2 regions of the Enterococcus sp. AAFC-DPL-5182 genome follow, and region 1 is predicted to be linked to the other one. Evidence: predicted binding sites of a transcription regulator. Region 1 holds the regulator's gene; the other holds the start of a gene.
The links. The regulator LexA, encoded in region 1, represses DNA repair genes until DNA is damaged. The targets are predictions, from matches to a motif close to CNAACANNTGTTNG.

Region 1 (8,202 bases):
CCGCCATAAACACGGCTTCCTCCATGTAATTGAATGCCATTCATTGCTGCCGCCATTGCAAATTCACGGACACCAAACCAAATATTGCGGCCTTCATATTGTCCCGGCTCAAAATCTTTTTCAGCTGCGACCATTGTATTATTTGAAGCAGATAAATCAGCAGAACCGCCCCAGAAACCTGGTACAGCCTTAGAAATTGCTTGAATTGTTTCTTTGCTCGTTACTCGACTAGCTGCGCTTGAACCTACTTCATAAGTTGGTAGTTCACTATCCCAATTTTCAGGAAGCTCATCAGAGAAGGCTTGTTTGAATTGTTTAGCCAATTCAGGATGCTCTCTTGTGTAATTGGCAAACATTTCATTCCACTTGTCTTCGGCTTTTCCGCCTTCGTCTACCATTGTTTCTTTAAAACGAGCAGCAACTTCTTCTGGAACTGTAAAATCAGGATATTCCCAACCATAAACGGCTTTAGCAGCAGTAATTCCTTCTGCTCCGATTGGTGCGCCATGAACAGAAGATGTTCCTTCTTTTGGAGCGCCATAACCGATAACTGTTTTGACCTCTATCAATGTTGGTTTATCGGATTCAGCTTTTGCTGCTTCGATTGCTTTTGAAATTTCTTCTAAATCATTACCATCTTTCACTAAGATATGTTGCCAACCATATGCTTCGTAGCGAGCCCCAACATTTTCTGTAAATGCTTTTGATGTTGGTCCATCTAATGAGATATCATTTGAATCATATAACACGATCAGCTTACCTAGCTTCATATGTCCGGCCATTGAACTAGCTTCTTGCGAAACACCTTCCATCAGATCACCGTCACCACATAGTGCATAAGTATAGTGATCGATTACTGGAAAGCTATCACGATTATAAGTCGCAGCAGTATGCGCTTCAGCCATTGCCATACCAACAGCCATTGCAATGCCTTGTCCTAAAGGACCAGTCGTTGCTTCAACACCATCTGTATGATGAACTTCAGGATGTCCGGGTGTTTTGCTATCCCATTGACGGAAACTTTTCAGATCATCCATCGATACACCGTATCCTGCTAAATGAAGCAGACTATACAACATTGCAGAACCATGACCAGCAGATAGAATGAAGCGGTCTCTATCTACCCAATTTCTTGATGTTTTTGGATTTACTTTTAAATGCTTTGTCCAAAGCGCATAGGCCATAGGTGCAGCACCCATTGGTAATCCAGGATGTCCTGAATTTGCTTTTTGTACTGCTTCGATACTTAGTGTGCGAATTGTATTGACGCCTAACTGATCAGTGTTGTCGAACAAAAAAATCATCTCCTATTTAGGTTTTTTTTACCTTTATTAACTATATTTTATCGTATTTCGTTTATGAAAGCAATTACTTTTAGTAAAAAAAACTAAAATTATTTCCTATTGTGCAATCCTTTAGCTTTCTGGATCTCTTTCAATTTTTCTGGCGTTACATCATTTCCTTTAGGATCAACCACTTTCATTCCCTCGATATGATGACGCATACCACCGCGAAAAGCAGCTAAATATTCTTGACGAAGTACTTTTTGTTCTGCTTTTTCTTTCTCAGTCAATTCACCTTCTTTTGCCTTTTTAGCAAGTTCATTGATTCGGTTCATTTTTTCAGACGATAACATAGTCATACCTCCTTATTTTAAAAACTAGATAGGCTCGCTCAGCGCTCAGATAAAAATAGTTCTGTAATACTTTTTCGCAGTCATATTCTATTTTTATAAAAAATCGAGCTTATTGCTATCCCATATAGCTAGACAAGTTTACATTCCATGTCTATCTTATAAGATGCACACAAAAAATACAACTATATTCTTAGATAAAAAAGAAACAAAACCGCCTATTCTATACAAAAATTGCCCTAACAGTACTTATTTCAAAAAAATACGAACGCCTGTTTGATTCCTATATAAAACTATGGTACACTAAAATTATAAATTGAAAGAAGGTGCGGGTTTTGGTGAAACGTACAGACACAAGGCAAGTCGAGGTTTTAAAATATATATACGAACAAGTCGAACTGAAAGGCTATCCCCCGACCGTTAGAGAAATTGGTAAGGCGGTTGATCTTTCTTCAACATCTACTGTTCATGGACACTTAGCCCGTTTAGAAAAAAAAGGGTTGATTTTACGTGATCCCACTAAACCAAGAGCAATTGAATTAACAGCGGACGGCCTGGATAAAATTGGTGTTAAACCAACAGTTATCCCGATGCTCGGAGTTGTTACCGCTGGGGAACCTATCTTAGCTGTAGAAGAAGCTTCTGATTTCTTCCCTCTTCCTCCTGATTTAAAAGCAGAAGAAAATGCTCTGTTTATGCTGACTATCAGAGGTGAAAGTATGATCAACGCAGGGATTTTGGATGGTGATCAAGTAATTGTCCGTAAACAAAGCTCTGCATCAAATGGTGACATCGTCATTGCCATGACTGATGAAGATGAAGCTACTTGCAAACGATTTTTTAAAGAGATAGATCATATTCGTTTACAACCTGAAAATGATGCGCTAGATCCAATTATTTTAAGTAATGTGAGTATTTTAGGTAAAGTTGTTGGTTTATACCGCAATCATATTTAAATAACAAAAAAAACATACTAGCAATAGTATGTTTTTTTTGTTATTCCTCCGAATAAGCCTCATTAACGTTTTAATCAGCTGCTACTTTACGCTGATATGTCTCGAACTGATACTCATAACTATTTTTTTCGTCCTTAGATCCTTCACTTAAATTGATTAATGTCCAATCATCCCAAGCAACAGTTGGAAATTTCGTATCACCATCAAATATATGATGAATCACTGTACGATACAGCACATCACAATAAGGTAAAAAGTCCTCATACACTGCTGAACCACCTGCAATAAATGTAATCCCAGCAAAAGTTTTAGCGTAATCTAGAACTTCATCAATCGTATGAAATACAATGACCCCTTTTGCACGGTATCCTTTGTCTCTTGTCAGGACGATCGTCTGACGATTCGGCAGTGGGCGGCTTCCCATTCCCTCAAAAGTTTTTCTTCCCATAACAATCGTGTTGTCTTCAGTCATTTGCTTAAAAAATTTCAGATCATTTGGCAAATGCCAAGGTAATCGATTTTCTTTACCGATCGTCCCTTTTTCATCTTGTGCCCATATGGCTGCTAGCATCAGGAAACTCCTTTCAAATTAAACGGCAATCGGTGCCTTGATTGCTGGATGCGGATCATATCCTTCTATAACAATATCTTCCATATCAAAATCAAAAACAGATTTTTTTTCTTGATTCAATTTTATCGTAGGAAAAGATCGAATCTCTCGAGTAAGTTGTTCATTCATTTGATCAACATGGTTGGTATATAAATGTGCATCTCCTAATGTATGCACGAAATCGCCTACTTCTAAACCTGTTTCATGAGCAATTAAATGCGTTAATAAAGCATAACTGGCAATGTTGAAAGGAACACCTAAAAAAACGTCTCCACTGCGTTGATACAGCTGGCAACTTAGTTTACCATCATTCACATAAAATTGAAACATTGTATGACACGGCGGCAAAGCCATTGATGGAACATCTTCTGGATTCCAAGCAGACACGATCAGACGTCTTGAATCAGGCGCTTTTTTTATCATTTCAATAACATTTTTTAGTTGATCGATGAAACTACCGTCTTTGGTTTCCCAATGGCGCCACTGAGCTCCATAAATATTGCCTAGTTCACCATGTTTCTCAGCAAAAATATCATCCGATAAAATTTTATTACAGAATTCTTTATGTTCTTTTTCATAGCTTTTCTTAAATTCTTCATCAACAAGAACACGACGACCAAAGTCTGTCATATCAGGACCTTGGTATTCATCACTTTTGATATAACGTTCAAAAGCCCATTCATCCCATATGTGATTGTTATGTTGCAGGAGATAGCGGATGTTCGTATCACCATTTAAAAACCATAAAAGCTCGCTTTTAATTAAACCAAACGGCACTCGCTTAGTCGTTAACAAAGGAAATCCTTTTGTCAGATCAAAACGCATTTGATGTCCAAAAATACTTTTTGTACCTGTTCCAGTGCGATCTTCTTTCAAATGACCTTCCTCTAAAATCTTACGGCCTAATGCTAAATATGCTTCTTCCATAGTTACTGCCTCCTAATTTTCTGCAAATTCACTCAAATATTCCCAACGTTCCATTTTTTCTTCAAGTTCTTGTTCCACTATGGACAAGCTTGACTGAAGCTCTTGTAATTTTGTGAAGTCATCTCCTTGATGATTCATCTCTTGTGTAAGTTGATCTGAACGTTCTTCAAGTTTTGCTATGTCATCTTCAATTGATGCCCACTCTTTTTGTTCCATGTAGGTTAATTTGGTCTTTGCTTTTTTTTCAGTTTCTTTAAGTGGTGTTGTTTCAGTTTTAACTAACTTTTTCGATTTCTCTTTATTTGTAGTAAGATACTCACTCATTGAACCAAAATAGGTTGTGATTTGACCTTCTCCTTGAAAAACTAATAACTTATCCATTGTTTTATCAAGAAAATAACGGTCATGAGAAACAGCGATCACAGCCCCTTTAAATGTTTGAATATAATCTTCTAATATTGTTAAAGTATCAATATCTAAATCATTTGTCGGTTCGTCCAATAATAACACATTTGGTTGACCAATCAATAGTTTTAACAAGTATAAGCGGCGTTTTTCACCACCAGAAAGTTTGCCGATGATCGTACCATGCATAAACCGTGGAAACAGAAATCGTTCCAGTAGCTCGGCAACCCCGATACTTGTTCCATCTGTTCTTTGCACTTGTTCTGCTGCATCTTGTAAATATGAAATCATGCGTTGAGTCGGATCCATTGCTTCATTTTGCTGTGTATAGTATGCAAGATTAACTGTTTCTCCAATCGAATACATCCCACTATCCAAAGGTAAACGCCCAGCTAAAATATTTAATAGTGTCGATTTTCCAGCACCATTCTTCCCAGTAATACCAATGCGATCTTTTGCTTGAACAAGTAAGTCAAATTCTTTTAAAAGTGTTTTTTGCTCGATTCCGTAACTTCCATCTTTGATTTCTAAAACTTTTTTACCCAATCTTTGTGTCGCAACATCTATTTCCAATTGCCCTTTTTGATTGACTTGATGGAGGTTTTCTTTAAGATCATGGAAGCGGTCTTGTCTCGCTTGTTGTTTAGTCCCACGTGCTTTTACGCCAGCACGCATCCACTCTAGTTCTTGTTTGTAAAGTTGTTTTCTTTTTTCTTCTTGTTCAACACCAACACGCTCACGTTCTGCTTTAGCAATAATATAAGCTTCATAATTCCCTTTATATTCATATAACTTCCCAAAAGACAATTCAAAAATTCGGTTTGTTACTCGATCTAAGAAATAACGGTCATGAGTTACCATTAAAATTGCCCCGCGATAACCATTTAAAAAGCTTTCAAGCCAACTGATTGCTTCGTAATCTAAGTGGTTGGTCGGTTCATCAAGTAATAGTAGATCTGGTGATTCTATCAATACTTGAGCTAAACTAACACGTTTCTTTTGCCCACCGGATAACTCACCAATTTTTTTATGTAACGTTTCTATGCCTAATTTTTGTAAAATAATTTTGGCATCAGTATCAGCAGTCCAAGCATCTTCTTTATTCATACGTTCTTCTGCTTGTGCATATTGTTTTTGTGCAACTTCGCTAAGACCATCTTCAGCCAAAGCAAGTAACGCCAATTCGTAGTTTTTTACCGCTTGAATAATAGGTGTATCTCCCTGAAAAACAGCTTCTACCACGGTTAAATCAGGGTCAAACTCCTGATCTTGAGAAAGGTAGCCTATTTGATAATCATTCGCTTGTTGAATGGATTCAATATCCCCATCACCGCTATCCTTACCTGCCAAAATATTTAATAAGCTCGTTTTCCCCGTTCCATTTGTACCGATTAAACCAATCCGGTCTTTATCATGAATATGGAAAGAAATATGATCAAATAATGTCTTCTCTCCATATGTTTTGGTCAATTCATTTACTTTTAACTCATTCATATGCTCACGCCCTTTTCATCCTGCCTATTGTAACAAATAAAAGTAAAAAAAAGAAGCTAGTTTTCTTGGTCTGCTTCTTTTTTTAATTCTCTTGTCAATTTTCTCAATGGAATGGTACTGGAAACATCATTGATTGAATATGATTCTAATAAATTAACATTTTTACGGTATTCATTTGCTTCAAAAGAAGATATTTTTTCAGAAAGCTCATATTCATCGATCATTCTTCGTTCTTCTTGATATCCAATCAAAAGTTCCTTAACATAGTTGGACTGAGAACGTACGATAAATGAATCAATAAAAGTTCCATCTTCTAATCTATGAGCAAATTGTAAACGCCCCTCAATAAAGAATTGTATGATTTCATCATCATAAACACCTTTTAAATTATCTAAACTTTTTAAAATAACTTCTGTATTTTGTAAAAAGACTTGTCGAACATTTTCTAATTCTTCTTTTTGATATTCTCGTCGATTCTCTTCATCTTTTTTGGCAAACAATAAATTAGGATGAACAAAAAATGCAATGATTTGACGAACAAAGAGCAACCAAAAACCAATAATAGACAAAAGCTGCCTTGCAATAGAACGTTCCATCCTTGAAATCAGGCGTTCATAAAGTCGATAACCTTCGATCCCAATTTCTTTTTGGCGGAAGCTTTCTTCTAAACCGTCACGCTCAATCGAAACAATCAGTGCCCTTAATTCCTGTACCTCTTGTCTCTGATCCGAAGGCAATTGCTCTGTATATAATTCTTTCACACGGTCTTGGTAATTCTCAATGACAACATTCATTTCGACATGAGGATCTTCATGATTTATCTTTTTAAGTCTCTCCATAACTTCTTGCAACAAAGTAATACCTTGAATATTGGTACTTTCTACCTCATCAGACTCAGTTAAAAATGGCAAAACAAGAATGCCGCCAACTAATGTAACTAAGATTACACACGCTGTAATAAATAAAAGCAAGGATCGTTCAGGAAAATCTTGCCCATTGATAGTTAAAGGCAAGATGAAAATCGTCGCTAAACTAACTGTTCCTTTGACTCCGCCAAATGTTAGAATCAACATTTCGTTCATTGACTGCCAAACATTTTTCAAACCATTCTTTACACTATAGATCAATACGATCGAGAAAAAACGTGCAACAAATAGTGTAACGCTTAAAATCAGAACAACTACCATTAAGAAACTATTTGAATACGTTTCACTATTCCAAATCGGTGAAAAAACTTGTGATAACTCTATTCCTAAAAAAAGAAAGACTAATGCATTCAACATAAATGTAATAGTACCCCAAGTGCTTTCAGAAACGTTTGAAAGTTCTGCCTCGAATAATGAGACCTTTTTAAAACTAGCGGCTTGCATAACCCCTGCCACAACGGCAGCAATAATTCCAGAAACATGAAAAAGTTCAGCAACCATATATGCCAAAAAAGGCAACAATAACTCTAATAATAAATAACCAGTTACATCTCTTGCAGAAGCTTTTTCTAAAATCATCACGACTTGCCGCTTGATCATGACCAAAGCAGCACCTACAATGGCACCACCGATGCTGGAAACAATCAACGTAATTCCCGCATCTGTAGCGGAGAAGCTGCCTGTCAGCAATGCTGCAAGCGCAAATTGAAAGGCAGTAACACCAGATGCGTCGTTTATCAGGCCTTCGCCTTCTAAAATATGCATCGCTTTAGGTGGTATCTGGATTTTTCCAGATAAAGAACCTACAGCGACTGCATCTGTAGGTCCAAGTGCTGCACCCAAAGCAAAACAAGCTGCAATCGGCAAAGCAGGAATAACCATATGTAAAGCCCATCCCACACTTACAAGTGTGATCAAAACGCCAATGAAAGCTAAAAATAAAATAACACTAAAATTTTTCATAGTAGCAGAAATATCGTTTCGTTCTCCTTCACGGAACAACAATGGCGCTATGATCATCACTAAAAATATTTCTGGTTCAAATGTTATCTCCCGACCAATATCTGTCAAACCAATTAAAACTCCAACGATTATTTGTACGATTGGTAAAGGAATGATTGGAACGATTCGATTGAAGACATTTGAGAATGTTATCGCAAAAGCAAAAACAATAATTAAATAAACAAACTCCATCTCGTATCCCCCTTATTCATTATTGATTAAGCTGTTTCCCTAAATACCGTAATAATT
Region 2 (8,202 bases), 1.6 Mb from region 1:
CACTTAGGTCATGTTTTTACAGATGGACCACAAGAGCAGGGCGGCTTACGTTATTGCATCAATGCAGCAGCGTTGCGGTTTGTTCCAGTACAAGAATTAGAAAAAGAAGGTTATGGAGAATATAAGTCTTTGTTTGAATAGAAATTTTTGCTTATCTGAGTAGCAACATCTACTCAGATAAGCTTTTTTTTACTATTTTAAAGGGGAAAAACTGGTTACGTTTTTATTACATAAAATAGTTGCTATTTGTCTGTATTTTTAGTAATATAAGAATATTCAGAAAATTAAAATTTGAAAAGAAAATTATTGATTATTGAGGAGAATAGAATGAAAAAGACGAAGAAGACGAAATTAATAAGTGTTATGATGCTCTCGACATTAGTTTTAGCAGCCTGTGGTGGCGGCGGTAAGACTGGTTCTACAGATAGTAGTAATGAAGGTAAAAAAGCAAGTGGGGAACAGCTTTTTAAACTAGTCGTACAACAAGAAATACCTACGGCGGATCTATCATTAGGAACAAATACCATCAGTTTTTCAGCATTTAATAATATTTATGAAGGATTATACCGTTTAGACGAAAAAAGTAAGCCACATGCAGCAGGAGCCGCAGAAATGGCGAAGAAAAGTGAAGATGGTTTGACGTATACTTTCAAATTAAGAGAAGACGCCAAGTGGTCTAATGGTGATCCTGTAGTTGCTGCGGATTATGTCTATGGATGGCAACGAACAGCCGATCCTAAAACAGCTGCTGAATATGCTTATATGTTTGAATTAGTAAAAAATGGAGCGGACGTTTCTGCTGGGAAAAAAGGTCTTGATGAATTAGGAATCAAAGCAATCGGTGATTATGAACTAGAAGTAACATTAGAGCAAGAAACACCATACTTTGATTACTTATTAGCGTTTCCATCATTTTTCCCGCAAAATAAAAAAATAGTCGATGAAAAAGGCAAAGACTACGCTTCAAACAGTGAGTCTTCTGTCTACAATGGTCCATTCACATTGACTGATTTCGATGGTGCAGGAACAGATACTGAATGGTCTTACACAAAGAACGATCAATACTGGGACAAAGATACTGTTCAATTAGATAAGATAGAGGTAAAAGTAGTTAAAGAAGCACCAACATCATTGAACCTTTTCCAAGACGGACAAGCTGATGACGTGATCTTGAGCGGAGAGTTAGCGAAACAAATGGCAGATGATCCAGAACTTGTGATCGAAAAAGATGCGCGTACTTCTTATCTTGAGTTCAACCAACGAGATGAGAAATCACCCTATCACAATGCAAATTTAAGAAAAGCTATTTCTTATTCTATTGATCGTGACGCGGTTGTTGAACGTATCTTAGGAGACGGATCAGTAGCTTCCACAGGACTTGTTCCAGAAGGCATGTCTTATTCACCAAAAGACAACAAGGACTTTGCAGATGAGAATAAAGACTTATTGAAATATGACAAAGAAAAAGCCAAAAAATATTGGGAAGCAGCAAAAAAAGAATTAGGGATCAGTACATTCAAATTCGACATTGTAGGAGATGATACAGATTCTACGAAAAAAATCTTAGAATATATCCAAGGAGCAGTCAAAGAAACATTAGATGGCGTGGATGTAACAGTTACAAACGTACCGTTTACTGTTCGTCTAGACCGTGGTAAAAATGGTGACTTTGAAGTACTCATGGGTGGCTGGGGAGCTGACTATGCAGACCCAAGTAGTTTCACTGATTTATTCCTAACGGGTGGATCATATAATAGAGGGCGCTACTCAAACGAAAAATATGATGCATTGGTCAAAGCGTCAGGTAGCAAAAATGCTTCTGATCCAGAAAAACGCTGGACAGATATGGTAGATGCTGAAAAACTACTGATGGATGATATGGGTGTTGCACCTGTGTATCAAAAAGCAGAAGCACACATGCGTAGTAAAAAAGTCAAAGGTGTAGTGGCTCATGGAGCGGGCGCACGATATGACTATAAATGGACGTATATTTCTGAATAAGAAAATAAGCCAGTACGAATGGATTCATAATTCGTATTGGCTTTCTTTTTATCAAGCTACTGATTTTCCCAAATCTGTGCTAAAATAGAAACGTATGTGCGTATCAAGCATAAGAACGTTGGCGCAAAAGAATCTATCCGCTAACTTTAATGGAATCGAGAAAGGTGAAATTATGTACGAGTATATCATTGGTAAGGTTACATTTATCAGCCCTTATTATATTGTAGTAGAAACAAATGGCATCGGTTATCAGGTTTCTGTAGGCAATCCCTATCGTTATTCTGGCAAAACCGATCAGCAAATTAAAATTTATATCCACCAAGTCATTCGTGAGGATGCCCATCTATTATATGGGTTTGGTGATTTAGATGAAAAACAACTCTTTTTAAAACTAATCAGTGTGTCAGGAATCGGACCAAAAAGTGGGCTTGCGATCATGGCATCAGATGATCACGGTGGTTTGATCAATGCAATTGAGAGTGAAGATGCTGCGTATCTAACAAAATTCCCGGGCGTAGGTAAAAAAACAGCACAGCAAATGATTCTAGACCTAAAAGGTAAACTTGGAGAACTGGAAACGTCAGAAGCGGCTGTTGAAGCAATGGCTAAAACACCAACTGCCCAATCAGTAAATCAATCACTAACAGAAGCGTTAGAAGCTTTGAGTGCGCTAGGCTACAGTGAAAAAGAAATCAAACGAATTACACCGAAATTAGAAGAATTAGGTAGCCAACCAACGGATGAATACTTGCGTAATGCACTGAAATTCATGATGAAACGCTAAGGAGGAATCGCTATGACAGAAGATGAAAGACTGCTTTCCGCTCAAACAAGCGAAGGGGAAGAATCACTGGAAAAGTCACTGCGCCCCCAATTTCTCGAACAGTATATCGGTCAAGATAAAGTCAAACAAGAGCTTACAATTTATATAGAAGCAGCTCGTAATCGAGAAGAAGCGCTAGATCATACGCTTTTATACGGACCGCCAGGACTTGGTAAGACAACCATGGCTATGGTGATTGCCAATGAAATGCATGTTAATATTCGAACGACTAGCGGACCTGCAATTGAACGAGCTGGTGATCTTGTTGCGATTTTAAATGAATTGGAACCAGGAGATGTTTTGTTTATTGATGAAATCCATCGTTTACCTCGTGTAGTGGAGGAAATGCTGTATTCCGCAATGGAGGATTTTTATGTAGATATCATGGTGGGACAAGGGACAACGGCTCATCCCGTTCATTTTCCGTTGCCGCCATTTACCTTGATCGGTGCCACAACTAGAGCAGGGATGCTATCGGCGCCACTAAGAGATCGCTTCGGGATCATTTCTCATATGGAATATTATGAAACACAAGACTTAAAAGAAATCGTATTGCGTTCTGCGGATATTTTCCAGACAGAAATCGTAGAAGAAGGTGCTTTTGAAATTGCTCGCCGCTCTCGTGGTACTCCTCGTATCGCCAATCGTTTATTAAAACGTGTCCGTGATTTCGCTCAAGTTCAGTCAAATGGCACGATTGATCGCAGTATTGCAGATCAGGCATTGACCTTACTGCAAGTCGATCATCAAGGACTGGATTATGTCGATCAAAAATTATTGAAAACAATGATCGAATTATACGGTGGAGGTCCAGTTGGTTTAAGCACCTTATCTGTGAATATTAGTGAAGAAACTGAGACGGTCGAGGATATGTATGAACCGTATTTGATCCAAAAAGGTTTTATTAAGCGAACGCCAAGAGGACGGATTGCAACAGCTTTAGCCTATGAACACTTTGGTTATGAATCTTATTATCAGGAATAAAGAAAATAGTAAAATATAAAGCGAGGATGAAGCAAGCTAGTAATAGTTTGTTCCATTCTCGCTTTTTTTCTAAATTTTGAAATATGATATATCTCAACGATATATTTATAATTGATTACCAAAGGAAACCCATCTTTATAAGCAGTGGAATTAGTTCTATCTGTTCCTTCAAAAATCACTTCATGAGTTCCATTTTTCCGTACTATTAACAATCCCTAAAAATCCCTCAAAACCTTATATTTCTTTCCATTTTTTTGGTATGATAAACCTATCTAAAAAAAGTGAGGAAAAAATCATGAGCGAATCACAAATAACCAAAAAAGCCATCTCGTCTGCATTGATCGAATTATGCGACAAAAAGCTATTCAGTAAAATCAGCGTGCAAGATATCACCAAAGAAGTCGGCTTAAACCGCCAAACATTCTATTATCACTTTACGGACAAACAAGATCTGTTACGTTGGATCTACACCCACGATGCATTGATCTATCTAGACTCATCAGACGTTAGCATCGACAATTGGGAAGAGCAAGCCTTAAAAATGTTAAAAGCGATCCAATCCAAAAGTGATTTCTACTATAATACTGTTAGTTCAGATTCAGATATCCTAAGAAAATGCTTTTCGGCAATCACAAATAAACTCTTCATTAATTTATTCGATCAAATGGATAAAGAAAATCAACTACTTCCAGAAGACAAACTATTTTACGCGCGATTTTTTTCGTATGGCTGTAGTGGTGTCTTGATCGATTGGATTTTAGGCAGTTATAAAGAATCACCATTAGAAATCGCCACACAGTTATTCCGTTTAGCCAAAGATACAGAATTTTTCTCTTATCGTCTGTATGCGCAAGAAAACGAACTATTATGACAAATTGTCCATTCTGTCTAAAAAGAAGACGGAATGGAAAGGCTATCACAAGACATTTACATGGAATCATTGTACGCTAGGTTCATAAATTGAATCGGGGGGATTTTCATGAAAAAAAGACATATTGGATTAGCCGCAGCAGGTGCATTAGGTGCAGCTTTCCTTGCTAAAAAAGTATCCGCTGAAAAGAAAGTAGAAAAAGTTGCTGAGATAGAAGAAGAGATCAACAGCCGTTATTATGGAGACAAACAGGTTTATCTAATTGGCGGCGGAATCGCTACAATGGCAGCAGCGGCTTACTTGATTCGTGATGCAAACTTTAATGGGAAAAATATCCACGTGATCGAAGGCATGAAAATTCTGGGCGGAAGCAATGACGGAATCGGTACCAACGAAAAAGGGTTCGTTGCTCGCGGGGGTCGAATGTTAAATGAAGAAACGTATGAAAACTTCTGGGAATTATTTAGTAGCATCCCTTCACTTGAATGGGCAAATCACAGTGTAACAGAAGAAATTTTGAACTTTGATCACTTACATCCAACACATGCTCAAGCACGCTTAGTGACAAAGGACCAAGAAATCCTTGACGCACATACAATGGGATTTGACAATGAAGATCGTTTAGCGATGACAAAATTATTAGCTGCTTCAGAAGAAAGTTTAGATGGCGTAACGATCGAAGAGTGGTTTGGTCCACATTTCTTTGAAACCAACTTCTGGTACATGTGGCAAACAACTTTCGCTTTCCAAAAATGGAGCAGTGCCTTTGAATTACGTCGTTATATGAATCGAATGATTTTAGAATTTTCTCGTATCGATACATTAGAAGGCGTAACGCGTACACCTTTGAATCAATATGATAGTGTAATTTTACCGTTAAAAGCCTTTTTAGAAAAACACGGTGTTGATTTTACTCTGAATGAAGATGTGGTTGATTTAGAATTTAAACCAGGTGCAGAAATCACTGTTACAGCATTGAAGCTGGGGAATGGTGAAACTATTGAACTGAATGAAGAAGACGTCGTGATCATGACCAATGGAACCATGACTGATAGTTCGACAGAAGGGGATTGGAGTACTCCAGCGCCAGAGGTTACAGAAGAATCACGCTCTGCTCGTCTATGGCGCAATATCGCCAAGAAAAAAGCAGGATTAGGGAATCCGGAACCATTCTTCGGTAATGAAGCACAAACTAACTGGGAAAGTTTTACGGTTACTTGCCGCGGTGATAAGTTATTAAAACGAATCGAAGAATTTTCTGGCAATATTCCAGGATCAGGTGCATTAATGACGTTGAAGGATTCAAGTTGGTTGATGAGTACCGTTGTCGCAGCACAACCTCATTTTAAAAATCAAGATCCTGATACAACGATTTTCTGGGGATACGGGATTTATACAGACAAAGTCGGCGATTATGTGAAAAAACCAATGCGTGATTGTACAGGAGAAGAAATTTTATATGAGTGGATTTGTCAAATGGGTTGGCAAAGTGATTGGGAGGAAATTCACAAAGATGTGGTAAATGTGATTCCTGCCTATATGCCATATATTGATGCGCAGTTCCAACCACGCAAAATGGACGATCGTCCCCAAGTCGTTCCAGAAAATAGCACGAACTTTGCGATGGTCAGTCAATTTGTTGAAATACCAAAAGATATGGTCTTTACAGAAGAATATTCAGTGCGTGCAGCTCGAATTGCAGTGTATACGTTGTTTGATATTGATAAGGAAATCATTGCTGTGACGCCGTATAATCGCGATCCTAAAGTGTTAGCTAAAGCTGCACAAACAATGTTTAGATAGAAAAAATCACAATTTTATAAAAAAGAAGGACAACAAAAAATAGTTGTTCTTCTTTTTTTTAGTGTATTTAGGACTATTACGTTCAAATGATATTCAAATTATAAAGATATAATTTCGTGTTTTTACTTTTTTTTGATACTTTTTATTCTGAAAAAAAATAATAAAAAATATGTGAAATATTGCATAATGATGATGTTCACAAGTTATTTCTTTTTTTACTGGAAAAAGAGGATAAAAAGAAACGGGAAAAGAAAAAAAAAGTATATTATTTGTAAAAAGAGATGTTTGGGGAAGCGAAACAAAAACAAAAAAGATTTGGGGATACTAATGAGAGCTTTTTTAGATGAAACATATGATAGACAATTGAAAATTCTAAGTTATATAGATAACAAAAAAAAGATAGTCAGTGTGAAGCAAATATCTGAAAACACAAATCTTTCTGAAAAGACTGTTTTGCAAGTGATCAGAAGATTTGAGCAAGAATTTTCTTTTTCTGACAATCAATTTCAAATTATTTATGCAAACAAGACAATTAAAGGGATATATGCAGAAAATTTAGATTTAATGAGCATAGCATCCGAGTGTATAAAAAAATCAGTACTATATAAAATAATTCGTACTATATTTTTATATGAAAAAGTAGACGCAAAAAAATTCTGTGACTTAGAGTACATAAGTCCGCCTACATTTTCTCGTTATCGTCAAAGACTAGCCGCGATTTTAGAAAAGTTTGATTTACAATTGACACGTGATAATCAGATTCAAGGGAATGAATTAAAAGTCAGAAACTTTTTTTATCTATTTTTTTGTTACTCATCAAGTAAATGGGAGTTTAGTGAACAAGAATATCGTGAAATAGAAACAACGATCTATAAGTATGTTGAAAATTGGCAGACGCTTAATCAAGTTCGTCAACGAAAAATTTGTTTGCTTATTTATATTAGCAATATTCGTTCTTCGCAAAAATACTATTGCAAGAATGATGTTTTGACAAAGCTAACGAAGCAAGGGTTATTTGAATATAAAAATGTATTGGTCGATTACTTCAATTCAAAAAAAAATAGAACTATAGATCAAGTGTGGCATGAGGTAAGTTTTGTTGAATTATTGATGTACAAGGAGGACTTAAGTTTACGAGAAATCGATTATGATCGCTACGAATTATTTTATAATGATCATAATTTCCCCTTTATACAACAAAGTAATCTATTGACTGAAATAATTATTCAAACTTTTTTTTCAGGAGCCTCAAGAGAAAATAAAGAACTTTTTTTACAAATCAGACAGGAAATAGACAAAATGCATCTAGTTTTTAATACTTGCTATGCTGATTTGAGTATCTTTTATTACGTATATGATACTAGTAATTTTTATTATCGTGATGAAGCAGAGAAGAAAATCATCGGACAAGTAGAAAGAATTGTGGAAGAGATAACGACTTCTACAATTTATCAACCCTGGTGGGAGGTACTTACTATCTCTAAAGAAGCGTTTGTTAATTCCTTGTATCTACTTATCTATGCATTGCTCAATAAGTTGCATGAATATAAATACGAACCTGTAAAAATAATGGTTCAAAACTCAAAGGTATTTATCGAAGAGATAATTGTCAATAAGTTAGCTTTGATTTTTGGTGATAGGATTCAATTAGTACCGACTTTTCGAGATTCTCCAGATCTTTTGGTTACGGATATTCAATTATTAGACACTCCAGAACAAA

Region 2: a site for LexA is predicted at 2,089-2,102, ahead of ruvA (Holliday junction branch migration protein RuvA). Genes of this name have one in related genera too.

Annotation. Positions count from the first base shown of each region.
Region 1 covers NZ_CM177101.1:1,975,163-1,983,364, forward strand. The annotation lists gene tkt (transketolase) at 1-1,295, opposite strand, end outside; gene AC4BB7_RS09080 (DUF896 family protein) at 1,394-1,636, opposite strand; gene lexA (transcriptional repressor LexA) at 1,969-2,589, shown strand; gene AC4BB7_RS09090 (dihydrofolate reductase) at 2,660-3,160, opposite strand; gene AC4BB7_RS09095 (thymidylate synthase) at 3,179-4,126, opposite strand; gene AC4BB7_RS09100 (ABC-F family ATP-binding cassette domain-containing protein) at 4,139-6,025, opposite strand; gene AC4BB7_RS09105 (cation:proton antiporter) at 6,082-8,145, opposite strand; gene AC4BB7_RS09110 (hypothetical protein) at 8,165-8,202, opposite strand, start outside.
Region 2 covers NZ_CM177101.1:3,565,977-3,574,178, reverse strand. The annotation lists gene msrB (peptide-methionine (R)-S-oxide reductase MsrB) at 1-141, shown strand, start outside; gene AC4BB7_RS16800 (peptide ABC transporter substrate-binding protein) at 328-2,001, shown strand; gene ruvA (Holliday junction branch migration protein RuvA) at 2,174-2,785, shown strand; gene ruvB (Holliday junction branch migration DNA helicase RuvB) at 2,798-3,808, shown strand; gene AC4BB7_RS16785 (TetR/AcrR family transcriptional regulator) at 4,104-4,679, shown strand; gene AC4BB7_RS16780 (oleate hydratase) at 4,788-6,482, shown strand; gene AC4BB7_RS16775 (helix-turn-helix domain-containing protein) at 6,810-8,202, shown strand, end outside.